DNA from 3 places in the Streptococcus canis genome. Region 2 is predicted to be linked to each of the others. Evidence: predicted binding sites of a transcription regulator. Region 2 holds the regulator's gene; each other region holds the start of a gene.
The links. Region 2 encodes Rex, which represses fermentation and respiration genes when NADH is low (regulators of the CRP and FNR family bind a similar motif). Its sites were predicted from a motif close to TTGTGAANTANTTCACAA; they were not measured.
Positions count from the first base shown of each region.

Region 1: EL097_RS06480 (formate/nitrite transporter family protein) is a predicted target of Rex. The motif match lies at 1,399-1,416, and genes of this name have one in related genera.
Region 3: adhP (alcohol dehydrogenase AdhP) is a predicted target of Rex. The motif match lies at 1,939-1,956, and genes of this name have one in related genera.

Region 1 is NZ_LR134293.1:1,257,413-1,261,050, forward strand. It holds gene EL097_RS06465 (phosphoglycerate mutase) at 1-6, shown strand, start outside; gene EL097_RS06470 (transcription repressor NadR) at 116-637, shown strand; gene EL097_RS06475 (hypothetical protein) at 753-1,295, shown strand; gene EL097_RS06480 (formate/nitrite transporter family protein) at 1,428-2,198, shown strand; gene pbp2b (penicillin-binding protein PBP2B) at 2,302-3,638, shown strand, end outside.
Region 2 is NZ_LR134293.1:1,521,048-1,524,685, forward strand. It holds gene radC (RadC family protein) at 1-305, shown strand, start outside; gene EL097_RS07730 (gamma-glutamyl-gamma-aminobutyrate hydrolase family protein) at 312-1,007, opposite strand; gene EL097_RS07735 (redox-sensing transcriptional repressor Rex) at 1,017-1,661, opposite strand; gene EL097_RS07740 (DUF4649 family protein) at 1,844-2,056, opposite strand; gene EL097_RS07745 (DUF1831 domain-containing protein) at 2,126-2,473, opposite strand; gene EL097_RS07750 (cysteine desulfurase family protein) at 2,463-3,590, opposite strand; gene EL097_RS07755 (ribose-phosphate diphosphokinase) at 3,587-3,638, opposite strand, start outside.
Region 3 is NZ_LR134293.1:512,046-515,683, forward strand. It holds partial or broken gene EL097_RS02660 (hypothetical protein) at 1-675, opposite strand, end outside; gene adhP (alcohol dehydrogenase AdhP) at 865-1,881, opposite strand; gene adhE (bifunctional acetaldehyde-CoA/alcohol dehydrogenase) at 2,149-3,638, opposite strand, start outside.

The sequences.
Region 1 (3,638 bases), 260 kb from region 2:
GAATAATTTTGAAACCAGACTTCGGTTTGGTTTTTTTGTTGCTCTGTTTGGGGAAGAAAGAAAGTTCTGCTTAAAAATATGATATGATAGAACTAACTTGAAAAAAGGATAGATTATGAAAGCAGAAGAACGCCGTCAAAAAATTATTGAGTACTTAACTGGCGAACAAGAGGCCTTGTCCGCTACTTATTTAGCTAAGTTATTAGGGGTTAGTCGTCAGGTGATTGTTGGAGATGTTGCCTTACTTCGAGCCCAACAGATTGATATTATTTCAACTCCTAAGGGCTATATTATGTCAACTGCTCTGTTTAGCCACCAATATTGTGCACGTATTGTCTGTCAACACGGGTTGGCAGAAACAGAAAAAGAATTGGAAATCATTTTAGCTCATCAGGGAATTATCACAACGGTGGAAGTGGAGCATCCTATTTATGGCATGATTACAGCACCTCTAAACATTAAAAGTCAGTCTGATATGACTAATTTTATGACCAAATTGAATCAGTCTAAAGCAGAATTGCTATCTTCTTTGACAGAAGGTTTGCACAGTCACTTGATTTCTTGCCCTAATCAAGAAACGTTTATAGCTATTAAGGAAGATTTGGAAGCAGCAGGTATTCTTTACACAGAGTTATAGGGGGAATGGCAGAGCTAGTGGGATAAGAGGCAGTTTCTTTTAAAATGATATTGGTTTAACAGGTGTCTTGACACCTGTTAATTATTAAGTTATACTGTCTCTGAAAGGAGATATAATGACTAAAAAACCAACACAACTAATTGCCTATGCCTCCATCTTAGCGGCTTTTGGCATTTTAATTCCGATGATTATGCCCCTCAAACTGATTATTGGCCCTGCTTCCTTTACTTTAGCTAGCCATGTTCCCTTATTCCTAGCTGTCTTCATATCTGTTCCCGTTGCTATTTTAGTGGCTATTGGGACAGGTCTAGGTTTTTTACTGGCGGGCTTTCCCTTAGTCATTGTCTTAAGAGCTTTTTCCCATATCTTATTTGTTGTTTTGGCGGCTTGGTGGTTAAGTCGCTACCCTCAAACGTTAAAGTCACCAGCGAAAATCTTTTGCTTTGCCTTTTTTGTTAATATCATTCATGGCTTGGCAGAATTTCTGGTGGTTTATGCTTTGACAGCAACCGTAGGCACGTCTATGTCTTATTTTTGGTCAATGCTAGGTTTGATTGGACTAGGATCTCTTGTTCATGGCATGTTAGATTTTTACCTAGCCTTAGTGTTCTGGCGCTTTTTAGTGGAAAAACTAGACTTGTCGATTGCTAAAGATTGATTAGGAGAGCCAATAATCTTTTCTTATGTGATTCTAAAAAGAAGTCCTTTCTTAATGGAAGGGCTTGCATTTTTCAAAAAAATTGATATACTAAAAAGTGCATTTGTGAATACGGTAACAAAAGGAGTTAAGATGAAAACACCGGAACAGATTTTAGAGTCAACCATTCATATTGGAGAACATAAAATTGCCAAGTCTCTCCCTGCTAAGGCTATTCTAGGCTTTATTGGTGGAGCAATGATTAGTTTGGGTTACCTCTTGTATGTTAGAATTGCTGCTAGTGGCTTGGAAACCTTTGGCGCTTTCGCAAGTATTCTAGGAGCCTGCGCTTTTCCAATCGGTTTGATTATTATCTTGATGGCTGGTGGAGAATTAATTACAGGAAACATGATGGCAGTTTCTGCAGCTTTGTTGGCCAAAAAAATTAAGTTTAGCGAACTTGCCAAGAATTGGCTCATTATTACCTTGTTTAATGTAATTGGAGCTATTTTTGTAGCCTTTGTATTCGGTCATTTTCTAGGTTTGACATCAGCTGGTATTTTTAAAGAAGAAGTGATTGAAGTGGCCCATGCTAAAATAGCAGCGACCCCTTTGCAGGCGATTGTATCAGGAATTGGTTGTAACTGGTTTGTTGGATTGGCCTTGTGGCTGTGCTATGGGGCAAATGATGCTACTGGTAAACTTCTTGGTACTTGGTTTCCTGTCATGACCTTTGTAGCCCTTGGCTTTCAACACAGTGTGGCAAATGCTTTTGTTATTCCCGCTGCTATTTTTGAGGGCGGAGCTACCTGGCTAGACTTTATTCTAAACTTTACCTTTGTTTATACCGGTAACATTATTGGCGGAGCTGTTTTTGTTAGTCTTTTCTATTTCAAAGCTTATGATCACCCAGAAAAGGCATAAATCAATAAGAAAAATTTTTAGACTGGGAGGACCTTATTCCCGGTCTTCTTTTTGTAATTTGTGATAAAATAAGAAGCGAAGTTTAAAAAAAGGAGGGATTGACTTGTCAAAAAAGACACCACTTATCAAAAAACAAAAAGCAAGCGTTGCAAGACGTCTTCATCTCCTTTTTTTGATTATTGTTTTGTTATTTGTGGGGCTTGTTTTACGGCTGGCCTACATGCAAATTTATAACAAGGCTTTTTATGTGAGTAAACTAAAATCGTCGACCGTTTACAAGATTAAGGTTGCTCAGCCACGTGGCAAGATTTTTGATTATAGTGGCAAGCCCCTTGTCTCAAATACCATCAAGGATGTTGTGACTTATACAAGAAGTCCCAAAGCAAGCGCCAAGGAATTAAAAACTTTAGCAGAGCATCTTGCGACTTATGTTTCTTATCCTGAGGCTAGGGTAACAAGCCAAGCTAAAAAAGATTTTTATTTGGCTGACCCAGAAGTATATGCTAAGGTGGTCAAAAAGCTTCCTAAAAAAGCTACTTTGGATCGCTTTGGCAACCGATTAACCGAGGCTACTATTTATGCTAATGCTGTTGCCTCTTTAAAAGAAAGTGATCTCGCTTACTCAGCCGATGAGTTAAAAGTAATCGCTATTTTTAACCAAATGAATGGTGCTGCTGTTTTTACAACAGTCAACTTAAGGACGAACCCCTTAAGTGAACAGGCTATTGCAATGATTTTGGCAAATAAAGCAAAATTACCAGGTATTTCCATTGGAACGGATTGGGAGCGGCATGTGGAAAATACTAGTCTCGCGTCTATTATGGGCAAAGTTTCTAGTGAGGAAGCGGGACTTCCCAAAGAAGAAGTAGAACAGTACCTCAAAAAAGGGTATGCCTTAAATGATCGTGTGGGAACCTCTTACTTGGAAAAAGAATATGAATCTGTTCTCCAAGGTAGCCACGACATTAAAGAAATCAAGACTAATAAGGCTGGCAAAATCATTTCAGAACGCCAACTTGATAAAGGAGAACAAGGAAAAAATGTAGCATTGACGATTCCCTTGGACTACCAACAAGCTGTAGATGAGATGATGAAGCGCTACTATGATGCTGAAATAGCTAACGGGCAAGCAGCCTACTCTGAGGGAATCTATGCCGTTGCTTTAAATCCCAAAACAGGTGCTATTTTAGCCATGTCAGGTTTATCTCATGATAAGGAAACTGGACACATTCAAAGTGATTCTTTGGGAACAATCACAGATGTGTTCACGCCGGGATCTGTTGTCAAAGGGGCAACCTTGGCAGCTGGTTGGCAGGCAGGTGTGATTGAGGGCAATCAGGTCCTTACTGACCAAGCTATTCAATTTGGTGGTTCCAAACCAATTAATTCTTGGTTTACTGTAGGCTCATTGCCAATAACAGCCAGTCAGGCTTTAGAATA
Region 2 (3,638 bases):
TGGTTGTTTTATATTTAGATAGTCAAAATCGGGTGATTGAGGAAAAGACGATTTTTATTGGGACTGTCAGGCGGTCAATCGCAGAGCCTAGAGAAATTTTATATTATGCGTGTAAAAATATGGCGACCAGTCTGATAGTTGTTCACAACCATCCGTCCGGAAGTATCGAACCTAGCCCGAACGATTATGGGTTTACCAAAAAAATAAAACGATCATGTGAAGACTTGGGCATTGTTTGCCTAGATCACATCATCGTTAGTTATCAAGCGTATTATAGTTTTCGAGAAAGGTCAGATCTCTTTTAATGTAATCTAGAAATCATTGACAAATAAATCAAAAAGTCGTAAATCTTCTTGCCGAAACCCCTGAAGTAATTCAGGGTGCCATTGGACACCAAGAAAAGGAATAGCAGGATTAGTTGACACGACAGCTTCGATAGTCCCATCGCGCGGGTCTCTAGCAATAACGTTTAAATCATCTGCTACTTTTTTCAAGCTTTGGTGATGAAAGGAATTGATTAAGGTTTTTCCTCCATAAATAGGATATAAGATGGAATCTTTTTCCACCACCATTTCGTGGGACAGAAAATCAGAAGGTGCATCCTGCCAATGTGAGTCAATGTTCTGATTTAAGGAACCACCTAAGGCAACGTTCATTAATTGGGTCCCACGGCAGATTCCTAAAATTGGTTTTTTCTGTGCTATAGCTTCTTTAATGATGGCTAGTTCAAAAAGATCACGTTCGGGAGAAAAGTCGTCATCAAAGGCCGCTTTTTCTTCTTGATAATATTTAGGATCTACATTTTGTCCCCCAATCAAGATAATCTTATCAACCATGGAAACATAAGTTTTAGCGGAGGATTCATCACCAATTGGTAAAATAAGAGGTAGTCCACCCGAATCAGTGACGGCTTGAACAAAACCAGTAGGAGCATACGACCAAGGCAGGTTATCCAAGGCAATGTTTAATCGTTGATTAGCAGTTATCCCTATAATTGGTTTGGGCATCATATCTCCTTAGTTAGGGTGATTTTGATTCATAAAATAGAGCAAGGTTTGCAATTCGCTGGTCAAATCGACAGATTGAACAATCACACCTTTTGGAACTTGCAGATGGACAGGAGCGAAACTCAAAATTCCCTTAATGCCAGCTTCAATCAGTTGCTCAGAAACTTCTTGAGCATAGATACTTGGAACGGTTAAGATGGCTGTTTCAATATCAGTATTGGCAAGACGTTCTTTGATAGTTGAAATACCGTAGATAGGAATACCATCGGTTGTTTTAGTGCCAACAAGAGCATTGTCGTTAGTGTCGAATCCCATAGTGATTTGCATTTTATTACGATCATGGAAGCGGTAATGCAATAAGGCACGACCAATATTACCACAACCGACTAAAATAACATTGGTAGTGGAATGATCATTAAGCAAGTCAGCAAAAAAATTCATTAACTTGGTAACATCATAACCAAAGCCGCGTCGTCCCAATTCTCCAAAATAAGAGAAGTCGCGACGTACAGTTGCAGAATCAATTCCCATCGCATCTGCAATTTGTTTAGAGCTAGCTTTTTCAACTTGGTCAGCGTAGAAACGTTTAAAAATACGGTAATAGAGTGATAAGCGTTTTGCGGTCGCTTTTGGAATAGATTTATCAATAACCACTGTTTTAACTCCTTATAGAATTATCTTTACATTTATCTCTTTCTATTGTAACAGAAGGATTGTGAAAAATGCAACTTTTTGATTAATAATTTGAAGACAGAGTATCTTAGTAGTAGTGAAAAGGGCAATCTGCGTATTTGCTAACGAAAAAAGCCAAGAAGACGATTCTTAGCTCTGCTGGTTTAATGAAGTCCATGATTTTCAAGGAAAAAGTAGAGATCTCCAAAAGAACCGGTGTAATCAAGTTGGTTACCATTTACAACAACCTTGGTTACAGGAAAATAATCTGCAATAGCAATTTGACAAGCAAACTGGGCTTGTTTGTAGTCGTCATAACTGGCATAGGAAACTTGTTTTTCTTGTTTGCTATTGGTTAAGTAGGTAATATCAATCATTGTTTCTTTACCTCCCTTTCTTGATACCATCATTATAGTACAGGGAATCAAGAAATACAATTGATTGGCTTAGTTTTCTGTCTTCGTGAAAATGTCTCGTTCCACTAGGCTATCCATGAGGAAATAAAACTTATCTTGAAGAATTTTATTATCCTCTGTTTTGAAAATATTAACCAATCTTAGTCCAGACTGGTCAGTAATGGCTAATTTAAAACCATTAAGCTCTTTGTTTATGGTAATTTTTAAAGGAAAACCTTCTCCTGAATTAGGAACCTTTTCTAACAAGCGTGTTAATTGATAATGACCAACTGTCGTTTGGGTAAAGGTGGTATCTCTTAAAGTATATTTTTTAACGTTTGGACTGATTTGGTAACGGTATTTACAGTCTTTTAAGCTAATTTCTTTTTCAAATGCCATCTGTATCTCCTAGAATTTTTCTTAAAGTTTGAGCTAACTGCGTAATCTCTTCAAGGGTGTTTTGATCTGACAAGCTAATGCGGATGGATTCTGCTAAGCGATGGGAATCCTTACCAAAATAAGCTGCGAGGACATGACTTGGTTCAACGGTTCCAGCTGTACAGGCAGAACCTGTTGAGACTGCGAACCCAGCTAAGTCAAGTTGGGTCAACAAAACCCCGTTTTGATAGCCTGGAAAGCCAATATTAAGCACATGTGGTAAATGGTTGGGACTTTGATTGATGTAATAAGTCAGTCCATCTAATTGACTTATTAAGTGTTCCCGTAAAGTGGTGATATGGTGGGTTAGTTGAGTTTGCTCAGTCATAGCATCATTTAGGGCCTGTGTCATGCCGACAATGCTTATCATGTTTTCTGTGCTAGCTCGACGTTTTTCTTCTTGGTCTCCACCGTGGAGCAAAGCATCCATTTGTAGCCCCTTACTATACAAGAAACCAACGCCCTTAGGGCCATGAAACTTGTGAGCAGAAGCAGATAAAAAGTCAATCCCAAGTTCGCTAGGAACAACCTTGAGTTTGCCAACAGCCTGAACGGCATCGACATGAAAAGCAGCTTGATGCTCTTTGAGCAGATTTCCAATGTCCTTAATAGGCAGCAGATCCCCTGTTTCGTTATTGGCATACATTATACTCACCAAAATGGTATCATCTCTCAAGGCTTTTTTTAAGTCAGCTAAATTAATTTGTCCATTTTGACAAGGCAAATAAGTGACTTCAAAACCAAATCGTTCTTGGAGATAGGCCATGGCATGAAGAACAGAATGATGCTCAATAGCAGTTGTAATGAGGTGTTTTCCCTTTTTCTGATTGGCTAAAGCATAACCTTTAATAGCAGTATTGTTGCTTTCTGTTCCACCGGAGGTAAAAATTATTTGGCGTTCACTAGCCCCAAAATGATTAGCGATAGCTTGTCGGCATTCTCTAAGTGTTTTACTAGCTTGACGACCATAAGAATGAATACTAGAAGGGTTACCAAAGTTATCTTGCATAGCTACTGTCATAGCCCTAATCACATTAGGACTAAGCGGGGTGGTGGCGGCGTTATCAAAGTAGGTCATGCGTTATTTTTGCCTTTAGATTGATAAGAGAAAAGTGGACTCAAGGGT
Region 3 (3,638 bases), 1.0 Mb from region 2:
TGACAAGAGTTGCATCTCCTGTTTTGCTAGCTTCTTCGCCAAGACTGAGTCATTAAACATGTATTTATCATCTATCTGAGTATCATCAAAATTGCCCTCAATGGCAACAACGTGAATATTTTCTCCAACTTATGTGGTCATTTGCAATTCTTGAATTTTGCTAACACCGCTATGTAGGGAAAAAGCAATGATTTCTGTTCCAGGAACATCAGCAAAACCTGACATAGCAGCCTTGACTGTAGCTCCCGAAGCAGCTGTTAAAATCACAAGTTTACGATCCATATCCTGCTTTTTAGCAGCCGTTGTCAAAAGGTAGGGAAGAATAGACAAGGTCATATCTTTAGAGGCAATAGTTCCCCATGAAACAATTCCAAGTAATGACCATCTGTGAGGGAAACTACGGGTGCAATAAAAGGTGTGTCAAATGTATCATCATAAGCTAAGTGAATACACCTATGCAACTCGTCTTCGGTAAAATCATCAAAATCATCGAAAAAGACTGTCAAGATAAGTTTGACAATATCCTAATGACTTTGATTTTTAGGCTATCAAATGCCAGAGAGACTGTAGATATAGTGACTGGTGTAAACAGACCACCATCTACAGCTAGACCTTGAAAATAGCCTGACTTGCTGTTATTTTATTGTCTTGATTTCTCGTTGATTGATACATCATTGGCCTCTTTCTACTCTACCGAATTTTATTTTTCCATTATATAATATATTCTCAATTTTTTAAACTTCTAAGAAATAAAAAGGCATTCCCAAGAGAGAAATCCTCCTTGAGAATGCTACTAAAGATAGGTTTAAAGGCGACTCTACGGTACTCGCTAATGTCAAAGTTATCTAGTGTTACTTCAACTCCTTAGCGAGTGAAATCCAAAACTTTACGACCTTGAATCAAACCACGTTCCATTTCATCAAAGACTTCTGGAGCAGTGTCAACCGGAACTTTTTCAACCACTGGGACAACAAGTCCTTCTGCACCAAAGGCAAAAGCTTCTTCTAAATCTTTACGTGTTCCTACAAGTGAGCCGACAACTTTGATACCGTCTAAAACTGTTTTTACGATAGAGAGTTCCATATATTCTGATGGAAGACCTACAGCTACCACTGTTCCACCTGCACGGACACTATCAATCGCTTGGTTAAAGGCAACTTTAGAAACGGCTGTTACCACAACACCGTGAGCGCCACCAGTTTTTTCTTGAATATAGCCTGGAACGTCTTCAATTTCTTTACCGTTAACCACAATATCTGCGCCAACTTCTTTCGCTAAGTCAAGCTTATCATTATTGATATCCACCGCTACAACATGTGCATTGAAAACTTTTTTAGCGTATTGAACAGCAAGGTTCCCAAGACCACCAGCACCGAAAATCACAATCCATTGGCCTGGAGCAGCACCTGCTTCTTTAATAGCTTTATAAGTTGTTACACCCGCACAAGTAATGGAAGAAGCTTGAGCAGGGTCCAAACCTTCTGGGACTTTAACAGCGTAATCAGCTGTTACCACTGCATATTCACTCATTCCTCCATCAACACTGTAACCTGCATTTTTCACAGAGCGACAGAGTGTTTCGCGTCCTGTTGTACAATATTCACAATGACCACAACCTTCAAAGAACCAAGCGATAGAAACACGGTCACCAACTTTTAGTGATGTTACCCCTTCACCAATTTCTTCGACAATACCAATGCCTTCGTGACCTAAAATGCGTCCTGGCACTTGTCCAAAATCACCATGAGCAACATGCAAGTCTGTGTGGCAGACTCCACAATATTCGACCTTAACCAGTGCTTCACCATGTCCAATTGTTGGTAATTCATGATCAACAACTTCAACACCTGTACTAGCTTGATTAACAACTACGGCTTTCATATAAGTCCTCCATTTTTTATGATTAATCGTTACTTGTGTAACCGTTTACAACTAAAATTGTATATCTTTTCACAATTATTGTCAACTCATTTTTGGAAATTTTCTGAAAATAAACTTAACCAGTTAATTTTCAGCCTGCCTTTGTTCTTTCCTCTTTAACATTTTTTCAACGGAACTAAAGCAGTAACTACCAAATCACGTGAAGCAAAAAACGACCTCTTATGGTTCTAGTCATAAGAGATCGTTGCATCACATCACTATTAGAGATTATTTACGGCGTCCTGGGCGCTCTGCATAGCCATAGTAGGCATCTTCAATGATTTCTTGCATATGGTCAACCATTGGCAAGCGTGGGTTAGCAGGCGAACATTGGTCTTCATAGGCAAGATAAGCCAATTCACGAGAATGTTCTTTCCATTCTTTTTCGTCGATACCTTGGTCTTTAAAGTTCATCTTAATACCAACACGACAACCTAAGTCATACACAGCTTTTGCATAAGACTCAACTGCCTCTTCTGGTGTAGAAGCTGGAAGACCTAACAATTTCGCAATATCTTGGTATTTTTCATCTGCACGGTAGTAATTGTATTTAGGCCATGTTGCAGTCTTAGCTGGACGTGTACCGTTGTAACGGATAACGTATGGAAGTAAGATCGCATTGGTACGACCATGGACAGTATGGAACTGTGCACCAATTTTATGTGCCATTGAGTGCGAAATACCTAGAAAGGCATTGGCGAATGCCATACCTGCCATTGTTGAGGCATTATGCATTTTTTCACGTGACTCAAAGTCAGCTTCTTTAACAGATTTTTCAAGGGTTTCAAAGACAATCTTGATGGCTTGAAGCGCCAATCCGTCTGTAAAGTCATTAGCCATTTGAGACACATAAGCTTCTGTTGCGTGGGTCAAAACGTCCATACCAGTATCAGCAGCAATAAAGCCTGGAACTGTCAATACCAATGCTGGGTCAACAATCGCCACAGTTGGTGTTAATGAGTAGTCAGCAATTGGGTATTTGCGGTTGTTTGCCTTGTCTGAAATAACAGCAAATGGTGTTACCTCTGAACCTGTACCAGATGTAGTTGGAATGGCAATGAATTTTGTTTTCTTGCCAAGTTCTGGGAATTTGAAAGCACGTTTACGAATATCCATGAATTTTTGGACAAGGTCATGGAAATCAACTTCTGGTTGCTCGTAGAATAACCACATTACTTTGGCAGCATCCATTGGAGATCCACCACCAAGAGCAATAATAGTATCTGGTTTGAAGGTGCGCATTAATTCCGTACCCTTCATAACTGTTGTAATATCTGGATCTGGTTCAACATCTGCAAAGATTTGATAAACCACTTTATTACGACGAAGATCCAATTGTTCAATGATACGATCCAAGAAACCAAGTTCAACCATGGCGTGGTCAGTAACAATCATCACGCGTTCAACGTCACGGCATTTTTGAAGGTATTGAATTGAATCACGTTCGAAGTATGTTTTTGAAGGAACTTTAAACCATTGCATATTATTTCTACGTCTTCCTACTTTTTTGATGTTCAAGAGATTAACAGCACTAACGTTATCACCAACTGAGTTGCGGCCATAAGAACCACATCCTAAGGTCAATGATGGCAAGAAAGCATTGTAAACATCACCGATACCACCAAATGTAGAAGGTGAATTCCAAATCACACGGATGGCACGAATTCTAGTACCAAATTCTTTTGCTAAGTCTGCATCTGCCGTATGAATAGCAGCTG